Regions from separate parts of the Halioglobus sp. Uisw_031 genome, predicted to be linked through region 1. Evidence: riboswitches for the same ligand, from Rfam matches in the RefSeq annotation. Region 1 holds a riboswitch; the other holds the start of a gene.
The links. A riboswitch is a leader RNA that binds a small molecule or an ion and turns the genes downstream of it on or off. The one in region 1 is predicted to bind cobalamin.

Region 1 (9,867 bases):
ATCAGGATACCCGCAGGCAGCTGTGGACTGGTGGGGCTCAAGCCAAGCAGGGGGCGTATTATTCCGTCGCGAATGCTTGCGAAACAACCGATAGTGTTTGCCACGGACGGAATCGTAAGTCGCTCCGTAAGAGATACCGCACATTTTTATGAGCATATCGAACGGCTCAACCGCAAGCCCGAGCTTGAACCTATCGGCTCGGTTACCTCGCCGATAAAGCAAAAGCTTCGTATCGCTGTGGTAACGGAATCCCTGGGCGGTATACAGATTGATCAACCGACCCGCAAGGCCATTGAGCAAACAATGTTGCTGCTGGAAGGGCTAGGCCACACAGTGGAGTTGATACCTATTCCCGCGCCCGAGTCCATGCGGATGGACTTCGTCAATATGTGGTCTGCGAGCGCCTATATAACTAGGAAGTCTGGCGGGAAATCACTGGATCCCTGTTTTGATTCCACCCGGTTGACGCCGGTTGTCGATGGCTTAGCGAACGATTTCCTGAAGAAAATTTTGAAGATCCCCGGGACATATTGGCGCCTGCGCAAAGCTCATAGTGATTGGGCGAGAAACTTTACTGAAATCGATGTGGTGATGACTCCCTGCGTGAGTCACCTGACACCTGAGATAGGCTACCTAAGCGAAGGCCTCGACTATGAGACCTTGTTTCCACGCGTGATGACATGGGCCTGCTTTACCGGACTGGCCAACGCAACTGGCGGACCGTCGATATCTCTACCACTGGGCCATGATAGTGAGTCCAATCTCCCCATCGGCGTGTTGTTTAATGCTAATCACGGAAAAGAGCGCTTGTTGCTTGAACTGGCCTATCAACTCGAAGAGGCGCAGCCTTGGAAAAAGCTTTGGGAGTAGGGTACCGCCAAGTTAAGCTACTGATATCCGTATAATCGACGGATGAATACTTATAAACGCCACCGATTCCCACCCGATATCATTTCTTACGCCGTCTGGCTCTACTATCGTTTCAATCTCAGCCACAGAGACATCGAAGATCTACTTGCCGAACGAGGCATAACCGTCAGCCATGAATCGATCCGACTGTGGTGTATAAAATTCGGCGCTATATACACTCGAAGACTGAAACGAAAACACCGAGGCTACGGCGACACGTTCTACATTGATGAAGTCTTCATCAAGGTACTGACAAGTTAACTTGAGGTCACGGGCGGAGCCGACACAATTCGGCCTTTGGCGCTAGCAATCGAGTCGCCAGCTCGCACTTTAGGTTTGTTTATTGGGTGTAATGAATGCTAAAACTCCACTTTTCGAGGAAAAATAAGTTAACTCGTTAGTACCCCAGGTAGTTGTGTTTAATAGTCAGTTACTTAGCTAATAGCGATATCGCTGTCAGTATTTTTTTTAATAGTGTGTTGGCGCGGATTAACAGTTTTTCTTGTTGATCAAATTCTGTCGGCTAATTTTATAGAGGCTTTGCAGAGTTGATTAAGCATGGATAAAAAAGTTAACGTATCATTATCTTTACTTTTTACTGTCAATCGGGCTGTACATGTTTGTCGATAAGTTTGCTGCTCTAATCAACAGCTTAATTCAAGGAGATGGGGCATTAGCCGATATTGTTACCGATAATGATGGTATTCATCTAATAAATAACACCTTAGTGTTTACTCTTAGAGGGATATATCTATTAATCTGTAAGTCCGAGGATATACCCTATAGTAAATTTAGAGCAGCGTTATACCAAGGAAACCTCAATCAAGAGCTTGGAAAACTCGGTTATCAAGTGGTGATTTCTGACTCTACCGGTAATATTGATACCAGTTGGTACCAGCTCAAACCGATTGAAGTCGTTTAAGCGTTTCAAATTAGATTGAATGTTGTTATTATCGTGATTGAGTTTTAGGTGCCTTGAAAGGGATAATCGGGAAGTATGGTAAACAGCTTGTTTGTTACTCCATCGCTGCCCCCGCATCGGTAATAGAGTTGTTTGCAAGGCCACTGAAGCGTCAGCTTTGGGAAGGCGCAAACTTAGCAATTTGCACTCTTTGAGCCCGAAGACCGGCCTAACAATTTTACAATTACAATGCACGGTGGGTGCACATGGATAAAAATATGACAACTCAAGTAATCGCTAGCCAGAATATTCGAACTAAAGCAGGCAGCTCTGTAGCTCTGCAGAATATGGCTGCAATAGCATTTGGAGCGATTGTTCTATTTGCGGTTGGTTTTCTACCAATGGATGTTGCTCATAATGCAGCGCATGATACTCGTCATGCCTTGGTTTTTCCTTGTCACTAGCCCACTAGATTTACACAAATTAATGGCTTAAGCCCAAGTGGTTTAGGCTTTAGGTGTTTCTGGTTAAGGGTATCTTGTGGTTTTTCGTCAAATCATTTATAACGCGCTGTTGGCTGGATTTATTGCCGGCCTGTTACTGAGCGTCGCTCAAGTTTTAATAATTGATCCAATCATCTTTGCAGCCGAAAGCTATGAAGTGGAGCACGACCATGGTGGCCATGATCATGCCAGTGAAACCTGGGCCCCACAAGATGGAGGTGAGCGCACCGCTTTTACTGTTATAGCTAATATAAGTGCAGGTATTGGTTTTGCTGCAGTGCTTATCGCTGTTATGTCGCAATTACAGGCCATGGGATTAACCACGCTATCGGTAGCTAAAGGCATATTGTGGGGGCTTGGGGGCTATGCCGCTATGTATGTTGCACCCTCTATTGGTTTGCCGCCAGAAATACCCGGTAGTGAAGCGGCTGCATTAGAGAGCAGGCAATTATGGTGGGTAATGGCAGTAGTCGGTGTCGGAGCGGGTTTGTTGGCACTGGTTTTTGGTTCCATTAAAATTAAAATTGCCGGCGTTGTTGCTATCGCTTTGCCCTATATTATCGGTGCGCCAAAACATGTTGGGGCACTATTTAGTCATCCTGCGCCAGATGCAGTTATCGCGTTAACTGCCCTTCATGAACGTTTTCTAATTGTCACGGGAGTGGGTAATTTAATTTTTTGGATAGCATTAGGGCTTGTATCCGGGTGGGCCGTTAGTCGGTTTAAAGTTGATTCAGCAGGTGATCAGCTTGAATAATTTTCCGTTCACCGCGGTGACTGGTCAGGCCAGTTTTAAGTTGGCTTTATGCTTGGCGGCAATTAATCCAGCAATTGGCGGTGTTTTAGTGAGTGGGCCTCGGGGCAGTGCTAAATCTACCTTGGCTAGGGGCTTAGCTGATGTAATGGTTGATACTAACAATGACAAGGTTAACTTTATTACTTTGCCATTAGGCGCTACCGAGGAAATGCTGCTCGGCACCTTAAATTTAGAACAAGTACTGGCTAGTAAAAAAACAGAATTCCAACCCGGTTTACTATCCAAAGCCAATAATGGTGTTTTGTACGTCGATGAAGTGAACTTACTCCCAGATAACTTGGTTGATCTATTATTAGATGTTTCAGCTAGTGGGGTAAACATTGTAGAGCGCGATGGGGTTAGTGAAAGCCATAGTGCTCGCTTTGTACTACTGGGGACGATGAACCCAGACGAAGGAGAGTTGAGACCACAGTTGCAAGACCGGTTTGGCTTGTCAGTTGAACTCAATAATCAATACAGCATTGAAGATAGAGTTGAGATTGTACGTTTACGCCAACAATTTGATATGGCTCCAGATAAGTTTTTAGCTTCATCTAAAGTCCAGCAAGAAGCTTTAGCTGAAAAGTTATCAATAGCCAAAAATCGATTAAAAAAAGTTATCTGCGATGAGTCGCTAAGACTTTTAATTGCTAATAAATGTCAGTCTGCAAATGTCGATGGTTTGCGCGCCGATATTGTTTGGTATCGGGCAGCGACTGCTCATGCGGTATTAAATGATCGAATCGAAGTCATTGAAGAGGATGTATTAGCTGTAGAAGAGTTGGTGTTAAACCATCGCCGTAATCACCCAGACACGCCGCCGCCAAGTAATAATAAGCCATTTTCTAAACCCAGCAAGCAAGCTGATGAGAGACCCGTTGGCGGTGATTGGGGGGCGATGGATCCACAACAACAACTCACAGCTGAAAAGGTCAGTCTAACTTTGCCTAGCCGTATTCATTCAAATACGTCGCGTCTAGTTACGGCGCTAGGTGATACTTTTGTTAACCGCAAAGGGGGTGGCAGCGCCGGGATTGAGGCGTCAAAAGCACCATCAAAACGCATCAACTGGTTTGCCAGTTTACTGGCAAGTGCAGGACAATGGCCTTTAGCACAGTTAAGGTTTAGGCCGATAAAAACCGGTCAGTTAAAACTCAATATTGTGCTGTTAGATACATCGGCCTCAACGCTGCACAATGAACTGTTCGCAAAAGCTAAGGCGACCATTTTATCTATTGCAGAGAAAGCTTATTGGTCACGCGAACAATTAACAATTTTGGGTTTTGGCAACGCCCGCGTCGAAACCCTATTGCCTACTAAGCGCGCACCCAAGGCCTTGCGTCAGCTACTGGATAACATCCCTGCCGGTGGCGGTACACCGTTGCGCGAAGTGTTACAACATACCTTGTTGTTTCAACAAAACGAGCTTAGAAAGAACCCTTCACTTGCACTGAACACAATTATTATCACCGATGGGAAAAGTACTCAGCCGTTTGATGATATTAATTTGCTAGGTCAGATAACACTACTTGATATAGAAAATTCGCCAGTTAAGCGCGGCAAAGGTGAGCGTATTGCCAGTGTATTAGGCGCTGATTATTTTCTGCTCCCAGCTTAATAAACTTAAGGCCATAATTATGAGTGACGATAAACATAAGGCCCGTATGGTCAGTAAAAAAGCAGTAATGGATGCAAAAATAGCCAACGCTACAGAAGAGCGTGGCGTGTTAATTTTGTTAAAAGGTAACGGTAAAGGCAAGAGTAGTTCGGCATTTGGTACTATGGCTAGAAGCGTCGGGCATGGCAAAAAATGCGCCGTTATCCAATTTATAAAAGGGCGCAGTGAAACGGGTGAATATAAGCTATTTAGAGACCATGATTTAATTGATTGGCATGTCATGGGGCATGGTTTTACGTGGGAGACTCAAGATAAGCAGCAAGATATATCGGCCGCAAAAAAGGCCTGGGCCTTGGCCGAAACATTGCTGCAAGATGACCGCTACGACATGCTGGTATTTGATGAATTAAGTTATATGTTCAAATACGAATACCTTGACGTAGGGCCAGTCGTTGCGGCGTTGAGTAAACGTCCAAAAGATCAGAATGTGATTATTACTGGCAGGACAATGGCGCTTGAGTTGCAAAATATCGCCGACACTATTTCAGTGGTTCAAGATGAGCGTCATGCCTTTAGACAAGGCGTTAAAGCGCAAAAAGGCATTGAATACTAATGGCAGTTGTAAGTTGCCCAGCTCTGTTCATAGCTGCGCCGGCCTCGGGGCAGGGTAAAACCACTGTTACTGCAGCATTGGCAAGACTGCTTACCCGACAGGGTAAAGTGGTGCGAGTTTTTAAAACTGGACCAGATTATCTTGACCCCCAAATACTGCAGCAGGCATCTGCTCAGCCGGTAGAACAGCTAGATATGTGGATGGCGGGTGAACAATACTGTCAGCAAAAATTTTATGAGGCCGCTAAAGTTGCCGACTTAATATTGGTTGAAGGTGCAATGGGTATTTTTGATGGGGAGCCCTCCAGTGCCGATCTTGCCGCTCGTTTTAATATCCCTATAGCCATTGTTATGGACGTTAAAGGTATGGCACAAACAGCCGCAGCTATAGCCGTTGGCTTGGCTAACTTTCGAGATGACGTTGAGTTTGCTGGCCTTATAGCAAACAACTGCGGTACGGATCGTCATCGTCAGCTAATAGCAGACGAGTTGCCAGATTCATTGCCACTGCTTGCTAATTTGCCCCGCTCAGAACAAGTTGCACTGCCAGAACGTCACTTGGGTTTAGTCCAAGCTCATGAGGTAGCGACTGAGTTAGAAACCCGTTTTGAGGCCGGTGCCAATTGGCTAGAACAGGCAGGTTTTGGTGACTTTATCGATAAAGTAAAAGTCATAGAATTTCATTCTGCTGAAGTTCCTGTTATCCAAACGTTATTAAATGGAGTCAAAATAGGCATCGCTAAAGATGAGGCATTTACTTTTATTTATGCCGCGAATATACGTTTATTAGAAACAATGGGTGCAGAGCTGGTGTATTTTTCGCCTCTGCATGACCAACATTTAGCCGAAGTTGACGCGTTATGGTTGCCAGGTGGTTATCCAGAGTTGCACGCCCAAGGTTTGGCTCAAAATACTAAGATGCTTGAACAGATTAAGCAGTTTTTTAGCCAAGATAAGCCGGTGTTAGCCGAATGCGGTGGATTTTTATACTGTCTACAAACCTTAACTGACCTTGACGGCCAACAGTATCCGATGGCGGGCCTGTTGGCAGGCCACGGCGCGATGCGCGGCAGAAGTGGTTGCCAGGGCATGCAGGCAGCATTACTGCCCGAGGGTGAAGTTCGCGCTCATGCTCACCATCGATCCCGCAGCGAACAAACCCCTGAGCCGATAACGCACGGTGTGCGTCAGCGTCATCCCGCGCCGGGTGAGGCAATTTATCGAGAGAGGCAGTTAACCGCATCCTATCTGCATTTGTTTTTCCCTTCTAACGCCAGTGCGGTGGCGCAATTATTTCGCCCCTCATTGAAGGTTGTCTCGTGATAATAGAGGCGTTGCCAATTATTATGTTGGGCTTTAGCCTTGGTTTAATGCACGCATTAGACGCTGATCATGTGATGGCGGTGTCAGCATTAAGCAACACCAAGCCCAGTTTAAAAACCACCTTATTATTTTGCAGTAACTGGGCGCTAGGCCACGGTGGTATTTTATTGCTCAGTGGTGTGATGCTATTTGGTTTAGGGTTGAATTTACCGGTAGAATTTATTCACCTTGCAGAAGTTTTAGTTGGACTCCTATTAATTGCCTTAGGATTGCTATTCTTTTGGCGCATCAAGTCTCAGGCTATACGCCTTGACGAGCATCATCACGGCGAGGTGGTTCATCGTCATTTGCATATGGCCGATCATTTTAACGAATCAAATGGTGGCGGCAGCGTTAAGCAAGCGCATACCCCTGTAATGGTTGGCATGCTGCACGGTTTTGCTGGCAGTGCGCCAGCTTTGGCGTTAATACCAGCGGTGTCGCAAGGTAATTTATCGCAGTCGCTTGCATACTTAGCTGTATTCTCCTTTGGCGTTATGTCGTCGATGTTAGTTTTTGGTTTGGGCTTAGGTTTTTTACAGCAGCAGCTGCAACAACGATATGTACGGCTATTTAATTGGCAACGTTATATTATTGCTAGCCTGTCTGTTGCGGTCGGCAGTTACTGGCTAGTAAACGCTATCTAATAGGTGAGCTGTGTGGAAAGAAAGTAGCGAAGCAGTCGTAAAACTTAAAACAGGGCTTACCACAGGCGCGTGTGCGACAGCTTGTTGTGTTGGCGCCGCACAGTTGTTATTGGCTAAGCATCAAGTTGATGTAGTGAGTATTACGCTACCTAAAGGGAAAACAGTTGAGCTAAATATTGTTAGTTATGTCGCTTTTAATGGCGGTATTAAGGCTTCAACTATTAAAGACGCGGGTGATGACCCAGACGCAACTCATGGAGCAACTGTGTTTGTTGAGTTGACATTAACTCCTCAGCCAGGCGTGGTTTTTTCGGCCGCGCAAGGGGTGGGAACAGTAACCAAAGAAGGTTTGTTATTGGCAATAGGTGAGCCGGCAATTAACCCTGTCCCTAGAGCAATGATGGCCGAACATTTATTGAGTTTGGCTAAGCAATATAATTATCCGGGTGGGTTTTTAGTTGCCGTTGGGGTAGAAAACGGTGAAAGTATTGCGCTTAAAACAATGAACGGAAGGCTTGGTATTTTGGGCGGATTATCCATATTAGGTACCACTGGTATCGTGCGGCCGTTCTCTTGTGCAGCGTGGATAGCGTCTATTTATCAGGGCATTGATGTAGCTAATGCCAATGGCGTAGTGCACATTGCTGCCACTACCGGTAATAGCAGCGAAGATGCGATTAAGCGCTATTACCAGCTCGATGATATGGCGCTAATAGAAATGGGTGATTTTGCTGGTGCCGTTCTGAAACATCTTAAAAAAGTATCCGTTAAAAAATTAACGATCTGCGGTGGCATTGGAAAAATTAGTAAGCTGGCCAATGGCCATATGGATTTAAATAGTCGGGTGTCAGAAATTGATTTTATGCATCTTGCCAGTGTTGCCAGTGAGATGGGCGGCGACGAGTCATTGCTAACAGAGATTCAAGGCGCAAATACTAGTGTGCAAGCCTTGCAGTTGTGTCAGGCAAAAAATATAGATTTAGCTGGAGCGCTATGCGACAGAGCGTTAGTTGTGGCGAAAAATATTGTGCCCAGGGATGTTGAGGTTGAGGTTATTGCCATTGATAGAAAAGGGCAATTCGTTGGCTCAACCAGTCCAGAGATAATGGCTGGGTTGGGTTAGTGACATTACTGATACTTGGCGGTACAGCGGACGGACGTCGCTTGGCTGAAACATTACATAAGCAATCTATCCCCATTATTTATAGTGTTGCCGGGCTAGTGCGAGTACCTGATGTTAGCTGCCAAATTGTTAGCGGCGGCTTTAGTCAGTTTGGGGGATTAAGTCACTATGTTAAACAGCAGCAGGTAACGGCAATATTAGACGCAACTCATCCTTATGCCGCAACCATGAGTGATAAAGCGGTAACGGCTGCAATGACAAGTGAAATTCCTTATTGGCGTTTCAATCGCCCGCAATGGACTCAGGGCGATAAGGAAAGTTGGCAGGTATTTAATAGCCGAAGCGAAATGTTCCAGGCTTTGACAGAGAAAAAGTCAGTGTTTATTACAGCGGGTCAGTTAGACCAAGATGAAATAGATCTGTTGGCTGTTAACCAAGGGCAAAAACAAGTGTTGCGCACGGCTGTAGAGCCCAAACGTTTACTGCCAAGGAGTATGTTGTGGGTAAAAGCGATCGGTCCATTTTCTTATGATGATGAGTTGGCGTTGATGAAAAAACACGCTATTGATGCATTAGTGAGCAAAAATAGTGGTGGTAGCTCTACTGTCCAAAAATTAAACGTGGCACGAGATTTAGAGATTGATGTCTACATGTTAAATCGGCCTATATCGTCTGCCGCTGAAATTTCTTTTACTAATCATGCAGAGTGCGAAAAGTTTGTACTCTCAACATTTACCTAAGCTCATTACTTAATTATGCCCTACCAATTTAACAAAGATCCTCAAGCCATAGAGCGAGAAAGCTTTAGACAGATCCGCACCTTAACTGATCTTAGCGACTATGATAAACAGCAACAGCAAGTGGTAATGCGCATTGTGCATAGTCTTGGCATCCCTAGCTTAGCTAGTCAGGTGCGTTTTAGCGCTCAGGCTTGTGTTAACGGTATGCGAGCCCTAGCGAATAATGGTGATATTTTATGCGATGTTGAAATGGTCAAACAGGGCATCACTAAGCGAATGATCAGTAAACAGCCGCTATGCTTTCTTAATACAGACGCTACTGCAAGACATGCTGAAGCTAACCTTGAAACCCGCTCGATGGCTGCGCTTAATAGTTGGGCAGACAAATTAGCGGGTAGCGTCGTTGTTATTGGCAATGCACCCACAGCATTATTTAAGTTATTAGAGATGCTAGAAGCAGGGACTGATAAACCGTCTTTAATTATCGGTATGCCGGTAGGTTTTGTTGGCGCTGCAGAATCAAAACAAGCGCTCTGGGAAGCTCATCAAAATCTTGGTGTGGAATGTATCACCTTGTTAGGGCGAGAAGGCGGAAGCGCTGTGTCGTCGGCAAGTTGTAACGCCTTACTGCGCTGCAATCATGGTGAGTATTACTA
Region 2 (9,867 bases), 410 kb from region 1:
CTGCGATCTCTGCATGGTGACCTGGGGGTCTTATAGCGCAGAAGGCGCGATTGCTCTCGCCGGCTAGCACTCTCGATGTTGCCTCCGCTACAGCGCCAGCGCTAAGTCTTGCCGCTCGACTACTACCAGGATTCATATAGGTGTCGGCTTCGAATTTGGCCACGCCTTCAAGGGGTTCAGAGGATAGGACGTCGTCGATGTAGCGGCGAGGATGCACCTGCTCAATCAGATCTAGGCTAATCTCGCTAGCGAGCCCTTGATTCATTTCACTTGTTAAACCACGCTCACGCAGCGTTGCTAAAACAGCTCTAAGCCTATCCGGTCGTTCGGGGTGGCGAGGCATTTCATGAATAAGGCAATCAGGGTGAGTGAGTAAAATCGGTGTCATATAACGCTTCGCTTAGTGCTCGTTGCAAGTCTCGTGTGCGCCAATCCAACACCACTTCGAAGCGGTCTGTCAACGGTGCAGTCGAGTCACAGGGCATGTCTGATGCGTATAACACCGTGCGCTCACTGTCGCTCACAGAAAGCATCGATAACCGCCCGTCCTCGTCACCCATCTACCCAAACTCACTGACTAACAGGCCACTTTTATCAGGAATTAGCGCTAAATCTTCTGGTGATTGAAAACCGCAAATGGGCGTCAAACCCTAGTGTGGTTGGCAAAGATCGACAGACTCAGAGTGATCAGAATGACATCCCGTTAAAGCTGTCCAAATTAATGCTGTACTTAACGTTGCTAATGCGCGCATCGTGCGCTTTATTTCGCTCGCCCCAATCAACGTGCAAATGCACCCTACGAAACAATTCTATGTTTTTTTCGTCGGGCTAAACTAATTAAGCCAATTAAACCTGAGCCGAAAAGCCATGCTGCTGCAGGAACTGGCACCACAGTTACGCTCGTGGTGGCAGCAGCTGTAACTTCATTCGCACCGTTATAGTTAAAAGCAGTGCGAAGCGCGTAGTTGGTATCACCACTTAAGTCTGCTAACAAAAATAAGCTCGGTTGATCACCGCGGCTCTCTGCAGAAGCAATTGAAACGCCGACGGGGTTCGAAACACCCTCAAATAGTTCAATTCTGAAACCTCCCGCCTGAAAGAAACCCGCACTCGAAGGCTCTAGGGCAAATTTGATTTTCGCATCGTCAACATCTGACACCACTGAAAAGGTGTAAAAATCATCGTAAGCGCGAAGAGAGAGCGTGCTGCGCGTATCCGCAACTGATCCCGGCACATAGCCGAGGTCAAGTATGAACGCAGCATGAGCAGACAGCGGCGCGACCAAGAAAAAAACTGCGCAGATTACGTTCTTCATGACATTCTTTCCAAATTTATCGTATTCGCCAATGGGTCATACATAGCGCGTTAATTAAACCCATGTCGAATTGGCTCTTCGTCTAACTTACCACTCACGCTTGGCACTGAAACCGAAATGTAGATTTAACATTTTTTGTCTATTCTTAGCTAGTATAACTGTATACAGCGATTTATAGCCAGTTGCTAAAAGACAGTCGCCTCGCTTTAATTAAGCAGGTTCGTTATCAGAACCAAGTAGCATTGCGCGCAGCTATTCGCCACCAGTATTTGCCTTGCTCAATCTATGAAGTTTAAGGGGGATATAAAAAGGTCGGGGTAGACCCCGGCCAAGCGATTCTGCTAGGAGTCTGTTAGTCAACAAGGTGGTAGGTCAGTAGTTTTGGGCCTCCATCCGGAATGCCCAATTATTTGCTTATCATTACAAGATTAAATTGAAAGATACACAACAAAATCGCAGCACTATTAACTTCAAAGCTGGGGGATAATTTTGGAGAATTTCTCAATCATGGGCATAACAATTTCCGGCTTGCCCCAATTCTCCATACCCACACCGATATTACAGCGATCGACGCCCATATCTCTGTACGACTTTAGAAGGTCGGCGGTCACCGGCGCCATCACCACTAGCGTGATTTCAACGCTATCGGGGTTACGACCATTGCCCTGCACATTTTGACGAAACGCCTTAATATCCTGCTCAATATCCTGCATCGCCACATCTACTGGCATCCAGCCATCCGCCCACTCGGCCGCATGCTTTATTCCCAGTGGGCCCATTGCGCCAAAAATAACCGGTGGCCCGCCTGGACGTGTTGCCTTGGGGTCAAACCACACCGGATCAAAGTTGATCAACTTGCCGTGAAACTCAGGCTCCGCATCGGTCAGCAATGCGCGCTGCGCGAGCACCGTTTCCTTTAATCCAAGATAGCGACGACCGAACGGCAAGCTGGTTGTATTCTCAAACTCCTCTTTATTCCAGCCCACACCGCACCCGATAATCATTCGGCCATTAGACAACCTGTCCAGCGTGGCAATCGTTTTTGTCTGGGAAAACAGCTCTCTCTCCATCAGCAGCGCGATGCCGGTACCCAACTTAAGACGGGTGGTGGCTGAGGCCGCGGCCATCAGTGAGACGTAAGGGTCCATCATGTTTTTATAAGGGTCAGGCATTTCACCGCCGGGTGGATACGGCGTCAACCGAGAAACGGGAATGTGGCTGTGTTCGCCATACCACAACGACTCGAACCCAGCCTCTTCCAAGGTTTTTGCCAATATATGAGGAGCGGGGTCGTCCGCCGTGTTCATTGAACTGAATCCTAAATGCATGCGCTTTACCTCGCTTAGTTTTTTACAATTTTATCGACAGAACGGCGCAGACGGACAGCTGCGGCCAGCTCCTGCAACAGTGGCAGGGTGTCATCCCAGCTCATGCAGGGATCAGTAATACTTTGTCCAAACGTCAATGGCTCACCCTCGACCACATCTTGACGGCCTTCCACCAGATTACTCTCTAGCATTAGCCCAAAAATACTCCGATTACCGCGACCCACCTGGGTGGCAATATCCCGGGTGACATCGATTTGACGCGCAGGGATCTTACGGCTGTTCGCATGACTGGCGTCAATCATAATCAGCGCAGGTAGGCCCGCTTTGGTCAGCATCGCCTCTGCATCTTGCACCGAAAACATATCGTAATTGGGATGCTTGCCTCCGCGCAGAATAATATGACAGTCCTCATTCCCCGTGGTTTCAAATATTGCAGAATGACCCTGCTTGGTGACCGATAAAAAATGATGCGGCTGAGACGCGGACCGTATGGCATCTACTGCCACCTGAATGTCCCCATCTGTGGCATTTTTAAAACCCACAGGGCAGGATAAGCCAGACGTCAGTTCGCGATGCGTTTGACTTTCGGTGGTGCGCGCACCGATAGCGCCCCAAGACACGAGATCCGCAGAGTACTGCGGGCTGATTAAATCAAGATATTCAGTGCCAGACGGCAAACCCATATCTGCCAAGTCCGACAGCAACTTCCGGGCTAGATGCAAACCCTTATTAATGTCGAAACTGTTATTCAGATCAGGATCATTAATCAGTCCCTTCCATCCCACGGTGGTACGGGGCTTCTCAAAATAGACTCGCATGACAATAAATAAGTCTTCGGTCAACTCCTCGGCGGCGCGGCGCAGCAACGCGGCATATTCCAAGGCGGCTTCGGGGTCATGTATTGAACAGGGACCAACAATCACCAGCAGTCGATCATCTTCATCGTTAAGAATACGATGAATCGTTTGGCGGGCCTGAGCGACTGTCAGCCCCCCGTGCTCGCTCACGCCGATATCCTTCACCAGTTGTTCCGGAGATATCAGTTCAGTGATGTGCTGGATGCGAAGGTCGTCGGTTGTGGCCGTCATGCGTTATTCCATTTTGTTGTCATTGCTTGATAAACCCCACGCTCTATGGGGGGGGGTAATATAGCACAGCCACACAACAGAATAAGCGCGATCTGGTACAACATCTAAGCTGTAAAGGCTCAAATGATGCCTGCTGACAACACGCCCAATCACTGCAAACAACTGCTGCGAACAGATAACCTTAACGGAACGTCTTGCGACTATACCCGCTAGGCGCCTTCTTTTTTAGCGCGCACGGATACTGCAGGTCAACTCGCAATCACCGGCACCTCTGCGAGCAGCGATTTCGCTTGCAGGCGCCACAAGTCGTCGAGCATGCAGCCGACTGTATTGGGCTCAACTAAATGGGCCCCGTACCACGTATGCAAACAGCGTATACGCGTAAAGTCTCCGATTCCTCCTACACCCTTATTCACAAGTGCCTCACTAAAACCAAGCGCTTCCAACCGCTGCCGAATGTCCGGACGCAGGTACGAGTCACGCAGTGCAATATACGCCTCATGATCATCACGCATGCTGCGTTGCAGGTTAGCGTTCAGATCAACACGTTGTTGAAATTGTTTGATTAATCCCCCAGCCTCCAATTGGTCGATGCGATAACATAACGCAGGATCTACCAGCCAAAATAATGTTGGAAATGGCTTATCCTCAACAAGGGACGCAACTCGAATAACCACAGGCTCTCCAGCCGGTCCTGTCACGGCGACATCTTCCAGCCCACGAGGTGCCCTGCCGAGCAGAACGGCGACCTGATTCACTATGTCAGGAGTAATTGTCATGCGCTGATACTATTTTTCGGGGTGGCCGCTCAGTTTACGCAAAGCCAGCGACTTTGGCACTAACAAGCTTTTTAAGGACCAAATCCACCCGATAGATGTCATTAGAATGGGATGCAATTAGGTTCCACCGGCATTGACACGGCGTGTTCTTCACTCTACAGTCGGCGCAATTGTTAGGTGCTCACCGCGATTTCTTCTTCGCTGGGTGGGTTAAATGGGAAGTGTGGGACGGCTATTGCCGAGTCCACCGCTGCCCCCGCAACGGTAGACAGTCATCGACTGTCAGCCCGATACCTGCCTAGCAACGCGCAACGCGCAACGATGAAGCGGAGGGCTTTGTACTTGGTTGCTCAATGCTTGCATTGTGTTTCCGATTTCCCTCGTTTGATCGTTAATTATATTACGTCACCCGAGGGTTACCTTTGAATAAGTTATCGCTTTTTATTGCCGCCGCTGCGGGTTGCACCTCTTTCTTAGCCACTGCGCAAAGCTCTCCGCCTCAAGACAAGCTAGAAGAAATGGTCATCACCTCTTCGCGTGTCGAGATGCCTCTACGCGAAGTCGGCACCTCGATATCCGTCATCACCCAAGACGAAATTTCCCAAATGGGATTTAACTCGCTTTACGAGATACTGCGCACCCAGACGGGTGTAGCCGTCAGTAATGCAGGCGGCCCAGGTGGGGCCAGCTCCATGAGGATTCGCGGAGAAGAGGGCTTTCGCACTCTAATACTGCTTGATGGCATCGACATCTCTGACACCTCATCTCCGCAGACAGGGCCACGTGTAGAGCAATTACTGAGTTCTGGCGTGCAGCGAGTGGAAATCCTGCGAGGGCCGCAAGGTTTAATGTATGGCGCCGACGCCGGCGGTGTGGTCAATGTTTCAACGATCGCACCCAGCGAAGGCTTCGGCGGTGAACTCAGTGCAGAAGGCGGGCGCTATGGGACGCAGCAATTCGCCGGCAATATTGGCGGGGGGAATGACGATGTGGATTTCACTCTATCCGCTGCAGACTTCCAAACGGATGGTTTTAACGCGCGCTCTGATGACACTCAACTGAGCGACCGCGACGGTTACAAAAATACTACGATGAACGGGCGTTTTGGCTGGAACGCCAGTGATAACTTGCGTATCGGGCTATCACTGTACGATGTCGACTCAAAAAATGACTACGATAATTGCTTCGACACAGTCACTTTTGAACGCACCGACCTGTGCAAGGATACTTATGAACAACAGGCATGGCGGGTTCAGGGTGACTACGTGGTCGGCCGTTTTAATCACGAGTTGTTCTATAGCAACAGTGATACGGAGCGAGATTTTTATGCGGATGGTATTTCGTTCTTCAAGCCCAAGGGTGGCCTAGAACGTGGCGGCTATCTTGGCACTTTTACGGGCGGGGATGCGCTGAGGCTCGTCTACGGTGTTGACTTAGAATCTGAATCCATGGACGACGGCACCACTGACACCAGCCGTAATCAAGAAGGGTACTATTTAGAGTACCAGGGCGGATTCAATGACAGTCTCTATGTGACGACTGGTGTGCGCTACGACGATAATGAAGATTTCGGCACCCACACCTCTTATCGCGTGAGCGGCGCTTATCTTATTCCTTTATCCAAAGGTGAGCTAAAACTTAAAGGGACCTATGGCACTGGCTTTCGCGCCCCCAGCTTATATGAAATTGCATACAATACTGGCGATTTTGCCTCTCCACCGGCCCAGGGCACTGAACTTGCCGAAGAGAAGAGCAAGGGCTTCGATGTGGGATTATCTTGGTCAACTGAGACAGGCATCTACCTAGAAGCAGTCTATTTTGACCAGACTATTAGCGATGAGATTTATTTCGACCCCATCGACTTCTCTGGTTATCTGCAAAGCAATGGTGACTCAAAGTCAACCGGCGTAGAACTTGTCGCTCAAGCAACCCTTTGGGATACTCTGTCAATCGTTAGCAACTACACGTTTAACGACACCGAAAGCAACGATAACCTCAACCGGATATTTCGTCCCAAGCAGCTAGGCAATTTGGGCCTGACGTGGCAGGGAGTAGACGATAGGCTGGCGTTGGGACTTTTTGTCCGCATGGCACGCGACGCGAAAGGTATCGATGGTGAAGACCTCGATAACTATGAAGTCGTCGATTTGACTGCCAGCTTCCAGTTAATCGAGACACTGGAGATTTATGGCCGCATCGAAAATCTCCTGGATGAAGACTATCAAGAGGTTCCGACCTATAATACCAGCAAGGTCGCCGGCTACGCCGGCCTAAGATATTCTTTCTAAAGGATCTGTCATGAGTGACGAACGCAAGAACGCAAAGCACAAAGCGGCCATGGAAAAACAAAAGGCCAGTATCGATGCTAGCATCGACGCCGCTGACACAGAGCGAGGTGTAGCCGTCCTTCTTACTGGCGATGGCAAAGGTAAGTCGAGCTCCGCGTTTGGCATGGTAATGCGAGCCCTCGGTTATGGCTACACCGTGGGCGTTGTGCAGTTCATCAAGGGCGTGCAACTGTCAGGCGAGGAAATCTACCTGAAGGAGCAGTGTCCGCAGGTGAGCTTCTATCAAATGGGTACGGGGTTCACTTGGGACACGCAGGACCGTAGTGGCGACATTATCGCGGCGATTCGCACTTGGGCAGTGGCCAAAGAGATGCTAGCTGATAGCCGCTACGATCTTGTTATACTGGATGAGCTCACCTACATGATCGCCTACGATTACCTCCCTGCAGACGAAATCATCCACGCGATTAACGAACGTCCGTTCACGCAAAGCGTGGTCGTCACCGGACGCGGGGGCGGCTCAGCCTTGCAGGCAGCCATGGATACCGTGTCTGAAGTCCGAGAAGTAAAGCACGCGTTTAAGGCGGGCATTATGGCCCGCAAAGGCGTTGATTATTAGCGCTAGCCTTTACTCACAGAGGCAACAACGCGCGCGATTACTGATCGCTATTCTTGCGGCCATATTACCCTGCGCTATGGCATTGGCATTGGCAAGTGGCGCAGTCAGTCTTTCCTTCCTAGATGTCGGCCAAGGTCTCTTCGATACAGTATTGGGAGAAGCCGCCAACCAGAACGCCCTCATTGTGGGGCAGATACGCTTGCCCCGGGTCCTGCTCGCAGCGGTTATGGGTGCCACGCTGGCCATCAGCGGCGCCGCTATGCAAGGGCTATTTCGTAATCCACTCGCAGACCCCTCGCTGATTGGCGTAACGGCCGGCGCCTCACTGGGCGCCGCCCTGATCATCGTTACCGGAGGTAGCCTGCTGCAAGGGTATATTGGACTGTCACTCGTATCGGCTGGGGCCTTTGTGGGAGGCGTGATTGCCGTGCTCTTCGTCTACCGATTAGCAACATCAGCCAACGGGACGTCAGTGGCGACTATGTTATTGGCGGGTATCGCGATCACCGCCCTGTCTGGATCGATTGGCAGCCTGCTGGAATTTTTTGCCGACAACAACATGCTAAGGCGGATTAGCCTGTGGAAGATGGGAGGACTGGACGGAGCGAACTACCCTCGTTTGATACTGGCCTCGGTAGTGGGTGGCGCATTGTTAGTGGCACTACCGCGCTACGCGGGGGCGCTGAACGCGCTGTTGTTGGGCGAGTCAGAAGCCCGCCATCTAGGCATCAAGGTCGACCGCATCAAGCTTGCACTGATTATCTGGGTGGCAGTCGGTGTCGGCACCTCAGTTGCCCTTGTGGGCACCATCGCTTTCGTGGGCCTAGTCGTGCCGCATATAGTGCGCATGTTAGCCGGACCTGATCATCGCTATCTGATGCCAGCATCCGCTTTGGCAGGCGCGCTGTTGCTGGTCGTGGCGGATGCTCTCGCTCGGGTTGTGGTGGCACCCACCGAACTACCCGTGGGTGTTATCACCACCATCGTTGGCGTCCCATTTTTTATATCCCTGTTGCGTAACCGCCACCATTACGGGATGCAGTAGTGAACAACTGCAAACACCCCTACTGGTTTAGTCTGTGAATACGCTACAACTCAAAGGCGTCTGCGCTGCACCCTGGGGGCAAGCACTGCTCAAGGATATCGCTTTCACCCTGCAGCCTGGCACTGTGTTGGGGCTTGCGGGACCGAACGGCGCAGGTAAGTCCAGTCTGCTGCAACTGATCGCGGGCGACATCCAACCCAGCACTGGACAATTGACCTTCTGTGATCGGTCCCTGACTGAATGGCCACCACAGGAGCGCGCACAACGGCTGGCTTTTCTTCCACAGATGTCTCTCCTCAGCTTTCCGTATACCGTCGAAGAAGTCGTGAGGCTGGGGCGCATACCGCATAGCAGTGGCTACCAAGGCGACAGCGATATCGTCGAACAGGCACTGGACCTCACAGACACTGCATCCCTGCGCCACAGGCTCTACACGCAACTTTCCGGTGGTGAAAAACAACGCACACAGCTGGCGCGGATATTTGCCCAAGTCTTAGGCCAAGAGTCGCTGAGTGGCAGCCTTCTGTTGCTGGATGAGCCTACCTCTGCACTAGATCTGGCTCATCAGCAGCTGGTACTTATGGCGACGCATCAACTCGCCATGCGGGGCTGCGCGCTGGTAGTGGTGATACACGACTTAAACCTTATGGCCAGCATTGCGGACCAGATACTGGTGCTAGACAACGGATGTCAGGTAGCCTATGGAAGCCCGGAACAGGTTTTCACCACAACACTGTTTAAAGAAGTCTTTGGGGTGGACGTTACTGTTGGGCATCATCCGCAAGAGGGCTACCCTATGATCACACCTCTGCGCCCGGCCTTGCGATGAAACTGTGGCTTGCACTGCTTTTCCTCTACGTTATCGCGGTTCCTGCGCAAGCGATTACCGTGCAAGATTTCTCAGGCCGCGAGGTAACGCTGGATCAACCCGCTAAACGCATTGTGGCACTGGCACCGCATATCGTCGAAAACCTCTACAGCGCCGGTGCCGGCGACAAATTAGTGGGCGTTGTCAGCTACAGCGATTTTCCGGATGAGGCCAAAAATGTTCCTGAAGTGGGGACCTACAACGCATTCAGTCTAGAGCAGGTTCTGGCTCTGAATCCTGACCTGGTTGTTATGTGGGGCTCGGGTAATGGTATGCAAACGCTGTCAACGTTTGAGGCACTGGGCATCCCAGTCTATGTCAGTGAACTACGTCAACTCTCGGATGTGCCAAAGAGCATCCGCAACCTCAGCCAGTTAGCGGGAACGCCAGCCATCGGTGAAGCCGAAGCCAGCCGCATCGAGACAGAACTCAACGCTTTACACCGCCGCTATGGGGAGAAACGATCGTTAAGCGTGCTGTATCAGATTTGGAACGACCCACTGCAAACTGTGAATGGCGAGCACCTGATTAGCGAGA

Region 2: linked by a shared signal. The riboswitch ahead of ABXT62_RS10985 (TonB-dependent receptor plug domain-containing protein) and the one ahead of ABXT62_RS12860 (CbtB domain-containing protein) in region 1 are both predicted to bind cobalamin.

Annotation. Positions count from the first base shown of each region.
Region 1 is NZ_CP159826.1:2,826,535-2,836,401, reverse strand. Features, by position in the region: gene ABXT62_RS12875 (amidase) at 1-870, shown strand, start outside; partial or broken gene ABXT62_RS12870 (IS6 family transposase) at 913-1,042, shown strand; gene ABXT62_RS12865 (hypothetical protein) at 1,526-1,831, shown strand; cobalamin riboswitch at 1,861-2,058, shown strand; gene ABXT62_RS12860 (CbtB domain-containing protein) at 2,077-2,274, shown strand; gene ABXT62_RS12855 (CbtA family protein) at 2,351-3,070, shown strand; gene ABXT62_RS12850 (AAA family ATPase) at 3,063-4,727, shown strand; gene cobO (cob(I)yrinic acid a,c-diamide adenosyltransferase) at 4,747-5,340, shown strand; gene ABXT62_RS12840 (cobyrinate a,c-diamide synthase) at 5,340-6,662, shown strand; gene ABXT62_RS12835 (sulfite exporter TauE/SafE family protein) at 6,686-7,348, shown strand; gene ABXT62_RS12830 (cobalt-precorrin-5B (C(1))-methyltransferase) at 7,359-8,471, shown strand; gene ABXT62_RS12825 (precorrin-6A/cobalt-precorrin-6A reductase) at 8,471-9,211, shown strand; gene ABXT62_RS12820 (precorrin-8X methylmutase) at 9,227-9,867, shown strand, end outside.
Region 2 is NZ_CP159826.1:2,420,804-2,430,670, forward strand. Features, by position in the region: gene ABXT62_RS10960 (histone deacetylase family protein) at 1-388, opposite strand, end outside; gene ABXT62_RS10965 (VPLPA-CTERM sorting domain-containing protein) at 797-1,315, opposite strand; gene ABXT62_RS10970 (TIGR03619 family F420-dependent LLM class oxidoreductase) at 1,786-2,622, opposite strand; gene ABXT62_RS10975 (3-deoxy-7-phosphoheptulonate synthase) at 2,658-3,731, opposite strand; gene ABXT62_RS10980 (DUF501 domain-containing protein) at 3,980-4,510, opposite strand; cobalamin riboswitch at 4,681-4,827, shown strand; gene ABXT62_RS10985 (TonB-dependent receptor plug domain-containing protein) at 4,933-6,798, shown strand; gene cobO (cob(I)yrinic acid a,c-diamide adenosyltransferase) at 6,809-7,417, shown strand; gene ABXT62_RS10995 (FecCD family ABC transporter permease) at 7,410-8,462, shown strand; gene ABXT62_RS11000 (heme ABC transporter ATP-binding protein) at 8,497-9,291, shown strand; gene ABXT62_RS11005 (cobalamin-binding protein) at 9,288-9,867, shown strand, end outside.